DNA from 2 places in the Corynebacterium matruchotii genome. Region 1 is predicted to be linked to the other one. Evidence: predicted binding sites of a transcription regulator. Region 1 holds the regulator's gene; the other holds the start of a gene.
What was found. The regulator LexA, encoded in region 1, represses DNA repair genes until DNA is damaged. The targets are predictions, from matches to a motif close to CGAACANNTGTTCG.
Positions count from the first base shown of each region.

Region 1 (8,398 bases):
CTAAATTCGTGACAATGTTCGAAGCCGCCGGCGGCGTGATGGCAGAACGCACTACAGACCTTCGGGATATCCGCGACCGGGTCATTGCGCAGCTGCGTGGCGAGCCGGAGCCAGGTTTGCCGGACGTGACCGAGCGAGTAGTGCTCTTCGCCGACGACCTGTCCCCGGCCGATACCGCCGCCCTCAACGTGGATTTGTTCGTGGGCTTGGTCACGGAACTGGGTGGTCCGACGTCGCACACCGCCATCATTGCCCGCCAATTGAATGTTCCCTGTATCGTGGCAGCCGGTTCTCAGATTCATAGCGTTGTCGCAGGCACCCCGGTGCTTGTCGACGGCTCCCTGGGGACGATCTCTCTTGGCGCAGATCCGGAAACCGCAGTTCAGGCCGAGCAAGAGTCCAAGATGCAGGCCGAGCGGGTCGCCCAGTGGCGAGGTCCAGCCAAGACCAAGGATGGGCACCATGTGCAATTGCTGGCCAATGTGCAAGACGGCAAGGCCGCCCGCATTGCTGCCACGGAATCCCAGGCAGAAGGCATTGGGTTGTTCCGCACCGAGCTGTGCTTCTTGAACGCCACCACCGAACCGTCAGTCAAGGAGCAGGCCGAGGTCTATAAGAAGGTGCTGGAGCAGTTCCCGAACTCCAAGGTTGTGGTTCGCTCCCTGGATGCTGGTTCGGATAAGCCGGTGGCCTTTGCCTCCATGGCCGACGAAATGAACCCGGCCTTGGGTGTGCGCGGTCTGCGTGTGGCCCGCGCCAACGAGGCGCTTCTGACCCGCCAGCTCGATGCCATTGCTAAGGCCGCTTCCGAGTTGGGCCGTACCGAAGAGACCGCCCCAACCTGGGTCATGGCCCCCATGGTGGCTACCGCCCGGGAGGCCCAGTGGTTTGCCGGCTTGTGCGGGGATCGGGGCTTGACTGCCGGCGCCATGATTGAGGTGCCGGCTGCCTCCCTGATGGCCGATAAGATTATGCCGCACCTGCGGTTTGTGTCGATCGGTACCAATGACCTGACCCAGTACACCATGGCTGCGGACCGCATGTCCCCGCAGCTGGCCTACCTGACCGACCCGTGGCAGCCGGCAGTGCTGCGACTCATCGATCACACTTGTAAGGAAGGCAAGAAGTTCAATACCGCCGTGGGCGTGTGCGGTGAGGCAGCCGCCGACCCGCTGCTGGCCTGCGTCTTGACTGGTTTAGGCGTGAACTCCCTGTCTGCCGCTTCCACCGCCATTGCTGGTGTGGGTGCTCAGCTTGCCGCTGTCGACCTGGAGACCTGTCAGAAGGCCGCCGAAGTGGCCCTGAATGCTGAAGGGGCAACGAACGCTCGCGCCCTGGTTCGGGAACTGCTGTTGGGCGATAAGGCCTAAATAATTGCCGAAAAGCCACCCTGATTGCGATGCGGCAGGGTGGCTTTGCGCTGGCTGCTAGTCGCCCGCGACCTAGCCTGCGCTAGCTGGCGATGATGACTTCTACATTGCGGTCGCGGAGCGCCTTGACGAACGACTCGGGCGCATTAGCGTCCGTGATAATCACGTCAATATCGTCGACGGAACCAAAGCTCACCAGGTAATCGGTGCCCATTTTGGTGGAGTCGCATAAAACCACGACCTTGCGGGCATTGGTGATCATCGCGGATTTAATGGCGGCTTCCTGCGAGTCGGCCGTCGATAAGCCATGGTCAACCGTGAGCGCATTGGTGCCGATGAATGCCACCTCGGCGCGCATGAGTGCCAGGGTGCGGAGCGCCGCGTTTCCCACGACTGCTTGGGTAATGCCGCGCACGGACCCGCCAAGAAGCTGTATTTCATCCAACCCTGAATTAGCTAAGGTAAGGGCAATGGATAGGCTATTGGTCACGATCGACCACTGTTTTGCGGCGGGCTGCATCGTGATGAGCTCGGCGAAGGCCGCGGTGGTTGTGCCGGCGTCGAGAAATATGCCGCCGCCTGGGGCTTCGGGGAGGAATTGCAGGGCGGCATGTGCAATGGAGCTTTTTGCTCCCGATGCGGAGCGAAGACGTGCATCCACACTGTATTCCGTAGTTTGGAATGTTTGATTCGCCACCGCACCACCATGTACCCGGTGCACCACGCCTTCACGGTCGAGGACCGCTAAGTCACGCCGGATGGTTTCTGCGGTGACATCGAATCGCGCAGCTAATTCTGTGACATTAACCCGTCCCTCCACGGCTGTGAGGGAGGCGATTTGACGACGGCGCTCCTCCGAATACATGACTCCTCGGCTTTCTATCTGCAGTGAGTGGAACAAAGACGCTATACCTGTCGAGTGTCCGTTTTAGTTAGGTGTAGCAATGGACGTATGCAGTCTATTCTTGCATGCTGAACCCCAACAAATCACAGATTTCAAAAAGCAAATTGTGGATATTTAGCCATTATTGGGGGCGTTTTTGACCAAACTCTCAATTTTCAGCTGCAAAAACCAACATTTTTGCGACATTACCAGCTTGCGCTGTGATTTCCACAACACCCCTTAAATGGGGGTGATTTTTTCAGGTTTGGCGATATAAATGTACAGGATTTGTTGTCATTCTCCACGCATACCGGGTGAATCTCACTTGAGTACTGGGTAGTACCAGATGGCGGTGAATGGCCCCTATGGCTATCTGCGTATCTGACGGAAATGCCGTGACGAAATTAGGCCCCTTATCGCCTCAACCAGGTGATAAGGGGCCATTATTATTAGGGGCAGGAGGTATGCGGTTATGTCTACGTTATATTCGGCGAGTCAGAGCTTCCGCATTACGGAAACCACCTTGCCGATAATCTCTGTTTCGGGGGAAACCGCGATCGGATCGAAACTATCATTATGTGGTAATAACCACATGCCGCTTTGGTCTTGATGGAATTCCTTCACAGTTGCCTCACCGTCAATCATGGCCGCCACAAAATCGCCTTTGTCAACAACCTTTTGTGATCGCAGCACCACCCAGTCACCGTCGAAAATACCAGCGTCCCGCATGGATTCGCCCACAACCTGTAGCATGAATAGCTCTCCATCACCCACAATTTCTTGGGGGAGTGGGTAATACAGAGAAATATTTTGTTCCGCCAAAATGGGATTACCTGCGGCAATTGACCCCACCAACGGCACATAACTAGTGTTAGCGGCTTCTACAGTTGACTGGCCGGTGACGGTGGCCGTAGGTGCCTTCCGACCTTTGCCTGCTGTAGCGGTCTTTTTTAACTCTTCGCCAGGGATCGCGCGGACGTCGACCGCCCGTGGCTTATTGGGGTCGCGGCGTAAAAATCCCTTACGCTCTAGCTCTTTTAATTGATAGGCTACTGATGAGGTAGATTGCAATCCTGCGGCGTCACCAATTTCCCGAATACTAGGCGGATAGCCCCGGAGGACTACTGCATCACGAATAACTTGCAGGATGCGACGTTGCCGGTCGCTGAGTTGTTCGGCTTCAGGTTTTGAATTCGAAACAACGCTGACCTTTTTAGGTTTACGCGCCATGTAGAGTGCTCCTTATATCAGGGGTAGAAAATTCGGTGTTCCCCTCGAAACCATGTTGCAATTTGATAAACATTTTTAGAATGTTGAGACCATTCCGTGGTGGCCGAAGCCTGTTCGAAGGTATAACAGTTTGTCCTTTACAGCATAGCGGAAAGTGTTCTAATAAAACATGCCTGTTCGAAACTTTTTGATAACATCTTAGGGTGTTTTCTTGGTTCTATATTATTCAAAAATGGCAAAAAAATTCGAACAGATTAACGACCTCGTAACATTAGGTGTTGGCAACCGCATTGGCAATAGCTCCCCAAAAAATTCATTTAGTTAGTATGAATTATCGGTTCTTCTTCGTTACGCCGAGCCCTGCGTCGTCAAGCGTGCTGTAAGCGTGACGTTATCTTGTTTAAATCAAACCGATATCAACACGGATCATGCCTGGGATAAATCGGAAGAGAACAGTGGTTTTGTCCGTTATTATCAGTGATGATTCGGTCAAAACGCCGTCTGATAACCTGCCCAAATAAGCCCTACGGAGAGCGATATGCACTGTCCCTTCTGCCAAAATAAACAATCTAAAGTCATCGACTCTCGTGTTATCGACGGTGGTACCGCCATTCGGCGGCGTCGGGAATGCAGCGCTTGCAATGGCCGATTCACCACTATAGAAAAGGCCCAATTGCTGGTTATAAAACGCAATGGGCTGACCGAACCCTTTAGCCGCGAGAAGGTTATAACCGGTGTGCGGCGTGCTTGCCAGGGGCGGAATGTTTCCGAAGACGCGCTCAAGCGACTCGCACAAGAAGTAGAAGAAGTGGTGCGGAGCCACGGAAGTTCGCAGATTCACGCGAACTTTATCGGCCGAGCCATACTTGACCCACTCCGCGAACTCGACGAAGTTGCGTACCTACGTTTTGCCTCCGTCTATAAATCCTTCGAGTCCGCCGCCGATTTCGAAGCCGAGATACGGCAGATGCGGCGGCGTGACCGAGGACTATGAGGCTAGCCGGTTTGGGCTTGTCGACGCCTACCGCAGGGCCGCAATCGCCTTGGAAATCTTCGACTCCGACACCTTCTGTGCGGTCCCTAATGTTTGCGCAAACAGACTGACCCGTAATTCCTGTAACAACCAATAAATATCCTTCACCGCAGCGGACTTGGCCCGAGCGGCCGGCATCTTTGCAAGCCGGGCAGCCAATGCGGCCTCCAATCCATGGATCACAGCCTGCCGGCGCGCGTCCCGATCCGGCTGCACCCCCATGTCATCCAGGCGCATGCGCATTGCCTTGACGTACCGGCCTAAATGCTTCAGCCGGCCAATCCCATGCACCGCCAAGGCGTTTTTCGGCACCAAAAACTCCAGCTGCGCCTGCATGTCCGTGATCGCCTCACCCGTCCAATTCGCCAACTCCTGCCGCAGCGCCACAAACTCCATCAAGGCCGGCGCTAACTCCACAATCATTTGCCGTACCAACCCCGGCACTTCTGGGCGGATTTTGGCCAGCAACTCGGCAAACTCGCCGGGATCCCGCACCGGACCCCCATGCCGCACCAAAAGGTCCCGGGTGGCTGCTACCCGAGCATCCGCCACCAGGCCACTAACACCCCCGTGTGGATAATTCTCCACCCCCACCCGCTGCCGTAGCGGCAGGCCATTCACCATTTTCTGTGCTGGGACCGGAATCTTCCGCAGCAGGAGCGTGAGCGTTGCCGTCATCATTGACGCATCCGCCTCCGCGCGCGTCCCAAACACCTTTACCGCCACCCCTTCCGGGGTTGCCATCAGGGCCGGGTATGCCGCTACCCGCTGCCCATCTACCTTCGTGAAAATCTCCGACGGGATCGCCCCCAGGGTGTCCGCCGTCCACTCAGACACGGAATCCTGCTCCACCCGGCGTCCCGCCTGCGACACCGATGATTGGATTTGTGTCGCCCGCCGGTGCTTGAGGGCCGAAAGATCTTTATCGGAATCAATGATCTTCCCCCGCCGATCCACCGCGGCAAACAGCATGCGTAAATGGGCAGGCAGGGAATCGAACCGGAACTCCTCCGGGCTGATCACATGGCCGCTCACCTCGGTCAACGCAGCTGCCAACTGCGCCCGCAATGATTCGGTTCGGCGCGAATCCAACAGCGGCACTACCCGCCGGGCATAATCCGGCGCGGGCACCACATGCCGCCGCACCTGCTTGGGCAAGGACCGAATCAGTTCGGTCACCAAATCCTCCCGCATGCCCGGGACCAACCACTCAAAACCGGTCGGCTGCAACCCCGCCAATAATGGCACCGGCACGTGCACAGTTACCCCATCGTCGGGCTCGCCTGGGACGAAGCGATATGTCAAATCAAAATGCAACGTTTCACCACCGGCGGTATACACCCAGGTGGTGGGAAAATCCGTTTCGGTCACGGAATCTGCGGCATGATGTACTAGGGCTGCCGGATCGAAATCCAGCAGGTTCGGTTGGGTGCGCTGCGTCTTCTTCCACCACTGGTCAAACCGGGTGCCGGTGGTGATGTGCTCCGGCAGTCGGGAATCATAGAAGTCAAACAGGGTGTCCTCGTCGACCACAATGTCACGCCGCCGGGCGCGCTCCTCTAACTCGGTGGCAGCTTGAAGTTTTTCCGCATTGCGGTGGAAAAACTTGTGGTGGGTGCGCCAATCCCCGGCGATCAACGCCTCCCGGATAAACATGTCCCGGGCCGCCACCGGGTCAATCGTGTGGTAGGGGACCAGCCGGTCGGCCACGACCGGCACCCCATAGAGTGTGGAGCGTTGGTATGCCATGGCGGCGGCCCGTTTGCTGGACCAATGCGGTTCGGAATACGTGCTTTTCAGCAGGTTTGCCGCAAGCCGTTCCACCCAGCGGGGGTCGATGCTGGCCACGTCGCGGGCCCACAGCCTTGAGGTCTCCACCAACTCCGCGGCCATGACGTACTGCGGGTTGGTCTTCGCCAGCGCGGAGCCGGGGAAGACCATGAATTTAGTGTTGCGGGCACCCTGGTATTCCCGGGTGTCAACATTCCGAATACCAATATGCGACAGCAACCCGGACAACAGAGACTGGTGGACCGCATCGGCCTGTTCAGCGCCTATCACCTCGTCTGCATCTGCCTGGCTGGTGGGGGATTGCACACTACCCCGTTGTCCCTGGTGGTTACCGCGGTTGCCAGGCTGGGAACTGTGCAGCTGTTTCGCCTCGGGCACGTACCGGTCGAGGGCGGCATCGTCGGTGGTCCAACCGAGCTGCCCACACACGGATTTTAATTGCCGCACCAAATCGAACCATTCCCGGATGCGCAGGTAATGGAGGAATTCCTTCCGCATTCGGTTACGGAAGGCATTGCCGCTGAGTTCTTCCCGGCTCCGAGCAATGTAGTCCCACAGTTTTAGATAACCAAGAAAATCCGAGGTTTTGTTTTTAAAACGGGCATGTAATTGATCTGCCTGCGCCTGGTATTCGAGCGGACGTTCGCGCACATCCTGGATCGACAGCGCGGCAACAATGACCTGGACTTCCCGAAGACAGCCCAGCCGTCGGGCCTCAATGATCATTCGTGCCATGCGCGGGTCTACCGGCAGCCGCGCAATATCCCGACCAATGGGAGTAAGTTTAGGCAGATTCGTGTTATTATCCGAGTCCTCTAGGGCGCCTAATTCTTTCAGTAATATTATGCCATCCCGGATGGCGCGGGTGTCGGGGGCCTGAACGAAGGGAAAGTCTTCAATATTGCCCAGTTTGAGCGCCGCCATTTGCAGGATAACACTGGCTAAATTGGTGCGCAGAATCTCTGGGTCCGTAAACTTGGGGCGGCTTAAATAATCCTCCTCGGAATAGAGTCGGATGGCGATACCATCGGCAACCCGACCGCATCGACCCGACCGTTGATTCGCGCTGGCCTGCGAAATATCTTCAATAGGGAGGCGCTGAACTTTGGTTTTTGTGGAATAGCGGGAGATTCTTGCGGTGCCGGTATCGACCACGAAATGAATGCCCGGCACGGTCAGCGACGTTTCGGCAATGTTGGTGGATAACACAATGCGCCGGTGGGCGTGGGGGCTAAAAACGCGATGCTGTTCCTGGTTGGATAGCCGACCGAAAAGCGGAACCACATCAACATTGCGCCACCGTTTCCCGGCGATGGCTTCCATGGCGTCACGAATGTCCGCCTCCCCCGGGAAAAAGCATAAAATGTCACCATCGCCATATTCCATGAGTTCTTCGATGGCGGAAAGTAACCCGTCCAGTGGGTCGATGTCGATGAGTTTACCCCCGGACTCCACCTGGAGCGGGCGGTAGAGCACTTCGACGGGGTAGGTGCGGCCCGATACCTCAATGATCGGCGCCGGGTTGCCGTCTTGATCTGCGAAATGTGCCGCAAACCGCTCCGGGTCGATTGTTGCAGAGGTGATAATAACCTTGAGGTCTGGCCGTTTAGGCAGTAATTGTTTGAGATAGCCGAGCAAAAAATCAATATTGAGGCTTCGCTCATGGGCCTCGTCAATGATAATGGTGTCGTAAGCATTAAGGTAGCGGTCATGCTGCATTTCTGCGAGCAAAATGCCATCGGTCATAAGTTTTACCGCGGTTTGCGGGCCCACCTGATCGTCAAACCGGATGGCATAGCCGACGCTTTCGCCGATGCGCTGCCCTAATTCGTCGGCAATGCGCTCCGCCACGGTCCGAGCGGCTAACCGGCGCGGCTGGGTGTGCCCAATGAGTCCCCGTCGACCCCGACCAATATCCAAACAAATTTTCGGAATCTGCGTGGTTTTGCCTGACCCGGTTTCACCAGCAATGATTACTACCTGATGGTCCCTAATAGCATCCGCGATATCGTCTTTACGTGCGGATACCGGTAACTGCTCCGGGTAGGTGATAGTTGGAATGCTACGAGCCCGCTTGTCGACGCTTTCTCG
Region 1 is NZ_CP050134.2:1,092,595-1,100,992, forward strand. It holds gene ptsP (phosphoenolpyruvate--protein phosphotransferase) at 1-1,370, shown strand, start outside; gene HBA49_RS04955 (DeoR/GlpR family DNA-binding transcription regulator) at 1,453-2,235, opposite strand; gene lexA (transcriptional repressor LexA) at 2,749-3,483, opposite strand; gene nrdR (transcriptional regulator NrdR) at 4,022-4,477, shown strand; gene hrpA (ATP-dependent RNA helicase HrpA) at 4,505-8,398, opposite strand, start outside.

Region 2 (8,398 bases), 260 kb from region 1:
CGGTGAGCGGAAGCTGATTTGCGTCTACAAAAACGGGGTTCGGCACCTGCCTGCCGCATTCCTCACCGACAAAGGGACCCTCAATAAGTTCGTTCCCGGTGTCATTGCCCTGCTTATCGACGGCGGTTACAGCGATGCCGAAATCTTCCGCTACCTGTTTACCGACGACCCCTCTCTCCCCGGCCAGCCCATTGCGGCCCTACACGGGCACCTGGCCCGGGAGGTGATGCGCCGCGCCCAGGCGATGGCCCTCTAGCCCTGGGCGTCGATAAGCTACCAGGGTGGTTTCGGCGAATAACCAGCGGGAAGCCACCCACCCGGACACCGCTAAAATCCCCATCCACATGGGGTTATACAGCTGATGATTCCCCGAACCTGTGAACGCCAATGCCACCGCGATCGACCCAATGATAAAGAACTGGTTAATCCGCCGTGAGCAATTCACCACCCCAACCAGCGGCAACACCGAAGCGTAATACCAGGGCAGGGTCACCGCATTAAAACTAAACACAATCAAATACGCCCACATCGCCCCAGTGATCGGCTTGCGGCGCAGAAACCACCAACAGGCCACAAACCCCACAGCCATAATCACAAGTGATACGGCTCGCGCCACCACCATCACATCATTGAACGGGAATTGGGGATTCCCAATCCGGCCGGCCTCCCCAATCACCCCCGACACCAGCGACGGAAACGACAGCGGATTCACCACCTTTGTGTTCCCCGCCAACGCCGCAATCCACTCCCAGGTGGTTCCCGACGCCCACGTGATGACCGCCAGAATCGCAACAGTTTCCACTGCACCCCCCACACCGGCCAGCAGAAATGCCCGCACCCTCGCACCCACCGATTCTCCGGCCCGGTTGACCACCAACCACACCACAAACGGCAAACACAACGCCGCCGACGCTTTCAACGCCATCGCCACCGCAATGAGCGCCACCCCGGCGAAAAACCCACCCAATACCGCCGGGTACGTTGCCTGACGCACCACCAAATACAGGCCAACGGTGACGAGCCCCACCATCATCGCCTCGTTATGCATGCCCCCCACCAAGTGAAACACCATCACCGGGTTAGCCACCCCCAACCACAATGCAAACGCCGGATCCGCCCCCAACCGCTGGGCAATCTTCGGCACAAACCACATGATCGCCACAAACCCCACCACCGCCAGCGCCTTAAACGCATACACCCCGGCTGTCACATTATCGCCAAACACGGTGGTCACGGCCTCGCCAAGCCACAAATGCAGCGGCCCATACGGGGTGGTGGTGTTCCGCCAATCGTGGGAAACCTCAAACAAAATCTGATTCGGATTACTCGCCGGCCCCTGCGTGTAGGCATTCAGCCCATCGCGCAGCAACGTGCCCTGCATCAGGTAGGAATACACATCCCGCGACATGATCGGTGCCGCCCCCGCCAGCGGGACGAGCCACATGCACAATGTGCGGCGAACATAGTCGGCGTCGACAACCTTGTCGATCACCAACTTCCCCATCAACACCCAGGCCACCACGAACAACACCGTGCCCAGCCACAAGGTTACATTCGAAAACGCGGCACCATGCCCAAAACTCAAAAAATCCAGGTTCGCCGCGGAAAGCAAACTATTGCGCTTCTGCAGCGACCCCCCACCAAACGACCCCAACAGAATCAGCAGCGAAGCCACAAGACCAAGCTTGCGCACCATGGGGGAAGTCAATGTGCTGACAAGGGCAATCATGGCTGATAGCTTACTAGGTTCGCCGCGCCGTGGCCTGCATTGCCAAGCCCCGCAACGCCTCCTCGCTCCCATCCGGCAACCCCAGCCCTGCTATCCGCGCCAGCCCGCTCGCCGTCAGCTCCCCAATGAGCTTTTCGACGCGCTCCGCCGCCCCGGTCGCCGCAATGGCCGCCGTCAATTCGGCAATCTCATCGGGATCGGACACCCGGCCCAGCCGCCCCCGGATATAGTCGGCGGTTGCCGCATCCGCCAACTGCAACGCCGTGGCGATGAGCACCGTGCGTTTCCCCTCCCGCAAATCGTCACCGGCAGGCTTGCCAGTCACGCCGGGATCACCAAACACCCCCAACTGGTCGTCCCGCAGCTGAAACGCCACCCCAATATCCGTCCCATAGGCCCGCAGCGCCGCAATCGTCGCCGCATCCGCCCCCGCCAGGGCCGCCCCCAGGTGCAACGGCCGCTCAATCGTATACGCCGCCGTCTTAAACCGATTCACCACCTGGGCGGTAGCAATATCCTCATCACCCGAGGCCTCATGAATAATGTCGAGTAGCTGGCCCCCAATCACTTCGGTGCGCATCCCCCGCCACGCCGGCTGTATCCGATCCAACGCCGCATGGCTGAGCCCCGCAGCCCGCACCATGTCATCCGCCCAGGCAAACGCTAAATCCCCCACCAAAATAGCAACAGAACACCCAAAATGATCCGCATCACCATGCCACCGCCCCTCCTCGTGCCGCCGTTGCGCACTCCGGTGCACCGTCGGATTCCCCCGACGAGTATCCGACGAATCAATAATGTCGTCATGAATCAACGCGCACGCCTGAATCAACTCCAAAGCACTTGCCGCCCGCAACACCGCCGCCGGATCCTCCCCCCGATTCCGCAGGCCCCCGCCGGCCACAAATCCCGCCCACACATAGCACGGGCGGATGCGTTTCCCGCCCGTGAGCACATAGTTCTCCAGCAATGTGACAGCTGACCCCACGGCATCACCCAACGGGGCAATGGCGGGACGCTGGGCGGCAAAAAACTCCGCCAGGTGCGTGGTCACAATGCCGGGAACCTGGGCAAGATCCGGGGTTTTCGGTGTTTCGGTCATGGCGGCCCTTTCTAATGGGTGATCCGGGGGTAAACCGGTATCATTCTAAGCCATGACACAGCAACCACTTCCCGAGCCGACTCCCGCCAGGTACCAACGGTCGATTACCGACGTGATTTCCAGTCCCGCGCCGGGGCGGATTCCGTTCTCGGTGGAATTCATGCCGCCGAGAAACGATGAGGCAGAGACTCGGCTGCGGACCGCGGCGGAAATCTTCCATGATCTGGGGGTGGCGTTTGTGTCCGTCACCTATGGAGCGGGGGGCAGCTCCCGGGATCGGACGATGCGGATCGCCCAAGACCTGGCCCGGATGCCGCTCACCACCCTGGTGCATTTGACCCTGGTGGGGCACACCGAGGCCGAGCTGGTGGAGATTCTTTCCGACTATGCGTCATTAGGTTTGTCGAATCTTTTGGCGCTCCGGGGCGATCCGCCGGGGGCGGACCCATTGGGGGAGTGGACGCCGGTGCCGGGCGGCTACCGCTACGCGGAAGAACTGATTTGGTTAACGAAACGCTTGGAGGCAACCAAGCATTTCCAGGTGGGAATTGCTGCATTCCCGGAAGGCCATCATCAGTCGGAGTCATTGGCGGCGGACACCAAGTACACGTTGGCGAAGCTTCGGGCGGGGGCGGAGTTTTCGATCACCCAAATGTTCTTTGATGTGGACTATTACCTGCGGTTGCGGGACCGGCTGGCGTCGGCGGATGCGGAATTAGGGTCACGGCCGATCATTCCGGGTATTATGCCGATCACCTCGCTGAAGTCGGTGCGGCGCCAATTACAGCTGTCGGGGGCGAAATTACCGGCCCGGTTGGAGGAACGGTTGGTGGCGGCCGCTGCGGGGGACGAGGAGGCGAATCGAGACGAGATTCGCAAGGTTGGGATTGAGGAATCAACGCTCATGGCGGAGCGGCTCATCGCGGAGGGCGTGCCGGATCTGCACTTCATGACTATGAACTTCGCTCGGGCAACCCAGGAGGTGCTGCACAACCTGGGGATGGCGCCGGCGTGGGGCCGGGAACACGGCCACGATGCGGTGCGGTAAGTTCGTTGGGGGCTAGGGGAGCGGCTTCGCCATGATGGCAAAGGGGCGGGTGTCACCCCGGAAATAAAACTGCCGGATGAGGTCGGTAAACCCCAGGGAGCGATAGAGGTGAAAAGCGTTATTATTTTCGGCAATCACCTCGGGGGTGGAAAGCAGGGCGTAGGAGGCATGGGCGTTCTCTAACAGCATGGTGAGTAATTGGTGGCCTATGCCCTGGCCCTGGTAAGTGGGGGTGACGTGGATTTCGGTGACGGAAAAATAATCGTTGAGCATGAATAGCTGGTCGGTGGTGGCGCCACCGCGTTCGCGGAGGCCGCGGCGGACTTCTTGATCCCACCATTGTTCGCGGTGCCCATGGTAGCCGTAGGCGACTCCTAGGACGTGCGTGCCGTCGTGGGCGCAGACCGCCTGGAAGTTTTTTTCCTGGATGGCCTGACGCCACGCCTTAATGCGGGAATCGCGGATGACGGTGGTGTATCCCATGGCTTCGAGATAGATGTTGACCAAGAGGGGGGCGATACTGCTGAACTCTAGGGCGCTGAGCAGTTGAATCTTGATGGTCACAATCCTTATCGAACCATTTTTTGGGTGTATCCGAAAGTCACCATCCAAAACCTGCGTGTCGGAATCCTATCCGAACGCTGCCCCCGATGATTACACCCGAACGGTGCAAGGGGATACCGCGACCTGATATAGAAAATATGTTCTATATTTTCGGGGGTGATGTCCGGGGTGGGAATTATCCTGGGATGATCGCGGCAACTTTAGTCGTCGTAAAGCAAAAAAATCTCCCAATAAGTGCAATAAAATGCCTGCTTTGAGCGTTGTAAATAAGTGAGGAAGGAGTGAAAATCATGAGCGTTGCACCATTCACCCAGCCGAGGAAGGGCGCGGAGTTTCTCCATAAGGCGCATCAGCTGTTAGCAACAGCGATAACCTACCGGAATCAGCAGCGCCATGACCTGGCGTTGGAATATGCTTACCAGGCGGGATTGCGTACCGCGGCTGCCCGAATTGCCGCAAGCCCGGTGGCACATCGGGTTCGGAAGCCCACCAGTGCGTGGGCCCAGTTACGCCTGGTAGGTGCCGATGCTGCGGGGTGGGCGGATGCCTTGGAACAGTATTCCCGGCTGCGGTCGCGGGTGGGTAGTGGTATCGAGGCCACGGTGTCGGTGGAAACAGTCGATACTATGGTCGATTTAGTCAGCAAATTTCTAAACTCGGTAGAATTTGATAATGACGATACCCCCGCAGCTGCGTAGTCGTGTTATCCCTACCGGGAACTTTCCTAGTAGGGTAGGCGTTAATTATCACAGATAACTAACTTCGCCGCGCGCACTGCACGCATAGCGGTTTTCACTTCAATACAGGCTAATTAACATAGAACGCCAATGGGAGGAACAGTGGCACTTTCCGAACATGAGCAGCAAATGCTCAAGGAAATCGAACAGTCCTTACTTTCGGAAGACCCGAAATTTGGTGCTGTAGTCACCGATGGTGATTTTGCCCAGTCAAAGGGCACGGTGACGCTACGGGGCATTGCCATCGTGGTTATTGGGTTGGTGCTGCTGGTTACTGGCGTGGCACTGTCCCAAATGTCCCTGTGGTGGTTGTCATTAAGCATCCTGGGATTTTTAGTGATGGTTGCCGGCGGCATGTGGATGCTGCGAGGTGGTGGTAAGTCCACTTTCAATCTTAGTGACGGATATCATAGCTCCGCTGGACGGCGGCGACCACAGAAATCTGGGGGATTGGGGGATCGGATGGAGGATAATTTTCGCCGTCGTTTTGAAAACTAGCTATAATGTGACTTGACACAGACTTCTGGCCTCCGTATCGACCACAACTGACCACTGCGGAGGTCAGATTTTTTATGCCACCAGAAAACTGAGAGACGAGTAAGTCATAGGGGAGAAGGTAGCGGTTTTGCTTAAGTGGTGGGGTGAGGGCGTAAATGAAAACTGCTGGTAATGAATATAAATATGCAGATATAGAAGCGTTATCTGTTCGTGATTTTCCATGCGAGCGCGGTTGGTAGCTCATGTGCTCATTGTGAATACCGTGTAAAAAATCTGGTTCAGACTTGCGGCGGAAAACGTCGATTCTTTATAAGTTTCTATGCTTCATGCATGCTACTTTTCGACGAGGGTACTGCGCGATAAGCAGGTGAAATAGGGGAAGGTATGCGGGAGTCATAGGAAATAATCCGGTTCGCAGAGAGTGGATGGGGGTAAAAATCAGCGGCGAAAACCCCACTATTTGGGTGATATATGTTATGTCATCAATTATGTAATCACTATCAATAGCCGGCATTTGGGGGTGGATTGACTGGAATGGTCGTGAACCATTGGTAGGTCATCCGAAATATTATCGAGAGTGCTATAAAATAACGTTGGGAGAAACTCCAGGTGAAATGTTGAGAATATTGAAACTAGTTTATTACTGATGCTTATGTTACAGAAGTTGTAAAAGTGACAGAAGTGGCTGAATTACATTAAAGTTCGGCTTTTGTTACCACGGCGTGTTTATTTTTCGAAGCTATCAAACTTGCAGGTTACAGGCGTTTCTGGTGGTAAAATTTGAGATTGTTGTGACTTGAGGTGTTGAAAGTGGGGGATTGTGGGGTATTGTGGGGAGAAGTGAAGGGAATGTGGATATGTCACCGCACACCACGGAGGCACCACGGAACCGGAGCGACAGGAGTTGTTTATCTTGGGTCGTGTGGCTTTGAAAGTGTAGGAGCCTTCAAAGATGTTTCTTGGCACTTACACACCAAAGTTGGACGATAAGGGCCGTCTGACATTGCCGGCGAAATTCCGAGAGGAACTAGCAGGTGGGTTGATGGTCACTAAAGGTCAGGACCATTCCTTAGCGGTATACCCCAAAGAGGAATTTGTTCGGATTGCACGAAAAGCTGCTCAGCTACCGCGTAGCAACCCAGCAGCCCGGGCATTTATTCGAAACCTCACCGCCAGCGCAGATGAACAACGTCCAGACGGTCAAGGACGCATCACAATCACTCCAGACCACCGTAAATATGCAGGTCTGACAAAAGAGTGCGTGGTCATTGGCGCCATGGACTTCCTGGAAATATGGGATGCCGAAGCCTGGGCCCGCTACCAAGCGGACACAGAATCGGCATTCGCGGATGCTAGCGACGACTTTTTAGACGGCCTGCTGTAACCCCGGCACCAATCTAAAACGTTGCAAGCAGCACAGCATGGAGTGTGCGTAAGAACTCCACTTGAAGGGGCTTAACTTCTGGTGTACTTCCCCGATGTCAGAAGCGGCACTTTAGGTGGAGCTCTATGCACACTGCGGTTTCTGCGGTACAACTTCGGCACACCACGGCATACTGGGGGCTTTCATATGGAAAACACTAACAACCATGGTCACGTCCCCGTGCTGCGCGAACGAGTCACCGAACTCCTCGCCCCAGCCCTCTGTAACACCATCACAAACCCACCCATCATCCTCGACGCCACTTTAGGCGCCGGTGGGCACAGCGAATACTTCCTCACCACATTCCCGCAGGTACACATAATAGGACTCGACCGCGACACCACCGCACTGGCCCAAGCCGCCACCCGCCTGGCCGACTTCGGCGACCGGATCACCACACTCCACACGCGCTTCGACGATTTTCCCACAGCCATCCAGGCCGCCGCCGACGCCGGCAATGCAACATGCCAAGCTGCACTCACAGAAGGTATATCCGGGGCACTCTTCGACCTGGGTGTGTCATCAATGCAGCTTGACCAGGTGAACCGCGGTTTTGCCTATCGGGTTGATGCACCGCTCGACATGCGGATGAACAACTCCGAAGGCATTACCGCGGCGGAAATCCTCAATACCTACCCCCACGGCGACCTCACCCGCATCCTCAAAACCTACGGGGACGAACGATTCGCCAGCAAAATCGCCACCGCCATCATCCGCGAACGCGAACACGCCCCCTTCACCACCTCCGCGCGGCTCGTCGAACTGCTCTATAACACCATCCCCGCCGCCACCCGACGCACCGGCGGCCACCCCGCCAAGCGCACATTCCAGGCACTCCGAATCGAGGTCAACCAAGAACTCGCCGCCATCACCAATGTGCTACCTCGCATCGCCGACGCCCTCATCCCCGGTGGCCGGGCCGTCTTCATGGCCTACCAATCTTTAGAAGACAAAATCATTAAAAAATACTTCGCCGAAATCACTACTTCCAAAACCCCCCGGGGACTTCCCATGGAACTCCCCGAATACGCGGCCAAATTCCGGCTGGTGACCCGGGGTGCCGAAAAAGCCACCCCCGCAGAAATCGCCGACAATTCCCGAGCCGCCCCCGTCCGGGTTCGCGCAATTGAAAAACTTGCCACCAGCACCAACAGAAAGGAGACCTCAAAATGACAACCAATTACCGAATCCGTGACACCCGTATCCGCAGCGGCCGCCCCATCAACACCTACACCCCCTACCGGCCGACCCGTTCGGCACGGTCGCTTGTGCGTACCCAACAATCCCAAGACCACAG
Region 2 is NZ_CP050134.2:834,231-842,628, forward strand. It holds gene HBA49_RS03825 (Rv2175c family DNA-binding protein) at 1-256, shown strand, start outside; gene HBA49_RS03830 (alpha-(1->6)-mannopyranosyltransferase A) at 200-1,729, opposite strand; gene HBA49_RS03835 (polyprenyl synthetase family protein) at 1,743-2,831, opposite strand; gene HBA49_RS03840 (methylenetetrahydrofolate reductase) at 2,884-3,879, shown strand; gene HBA49_RS03845 (GNAT family N-acetyltransferase) at 3,892-4,443, opposite strand; gene HBA49_RS03850 (SAV_6107 family HEPN domain-containing protein) at 4,734-5,141, shown strand; gene HBA49_RS03855 (DUF3040 domain-containing protein) at 5,283-5,678, shown strand; gene mraZ (division/cell wall cluster transcriptional repressor MraZ) at 6,631-7,062, shown strand; gene rsmH (16S rRNA (cytosine(1402)-N(4))-methyltransferase RsmH) at 7,249-8,274, shown strand; gene ftsL (cell division protein FtsL) at 8,271-8,398, shown strand, end outside.
Region 2: the regulator LexA is predicted to act here: its motif matches at 4,574-4,587, upstream of HBA49_RS03850 (SAV_6107 family HEPN domain-containing protein).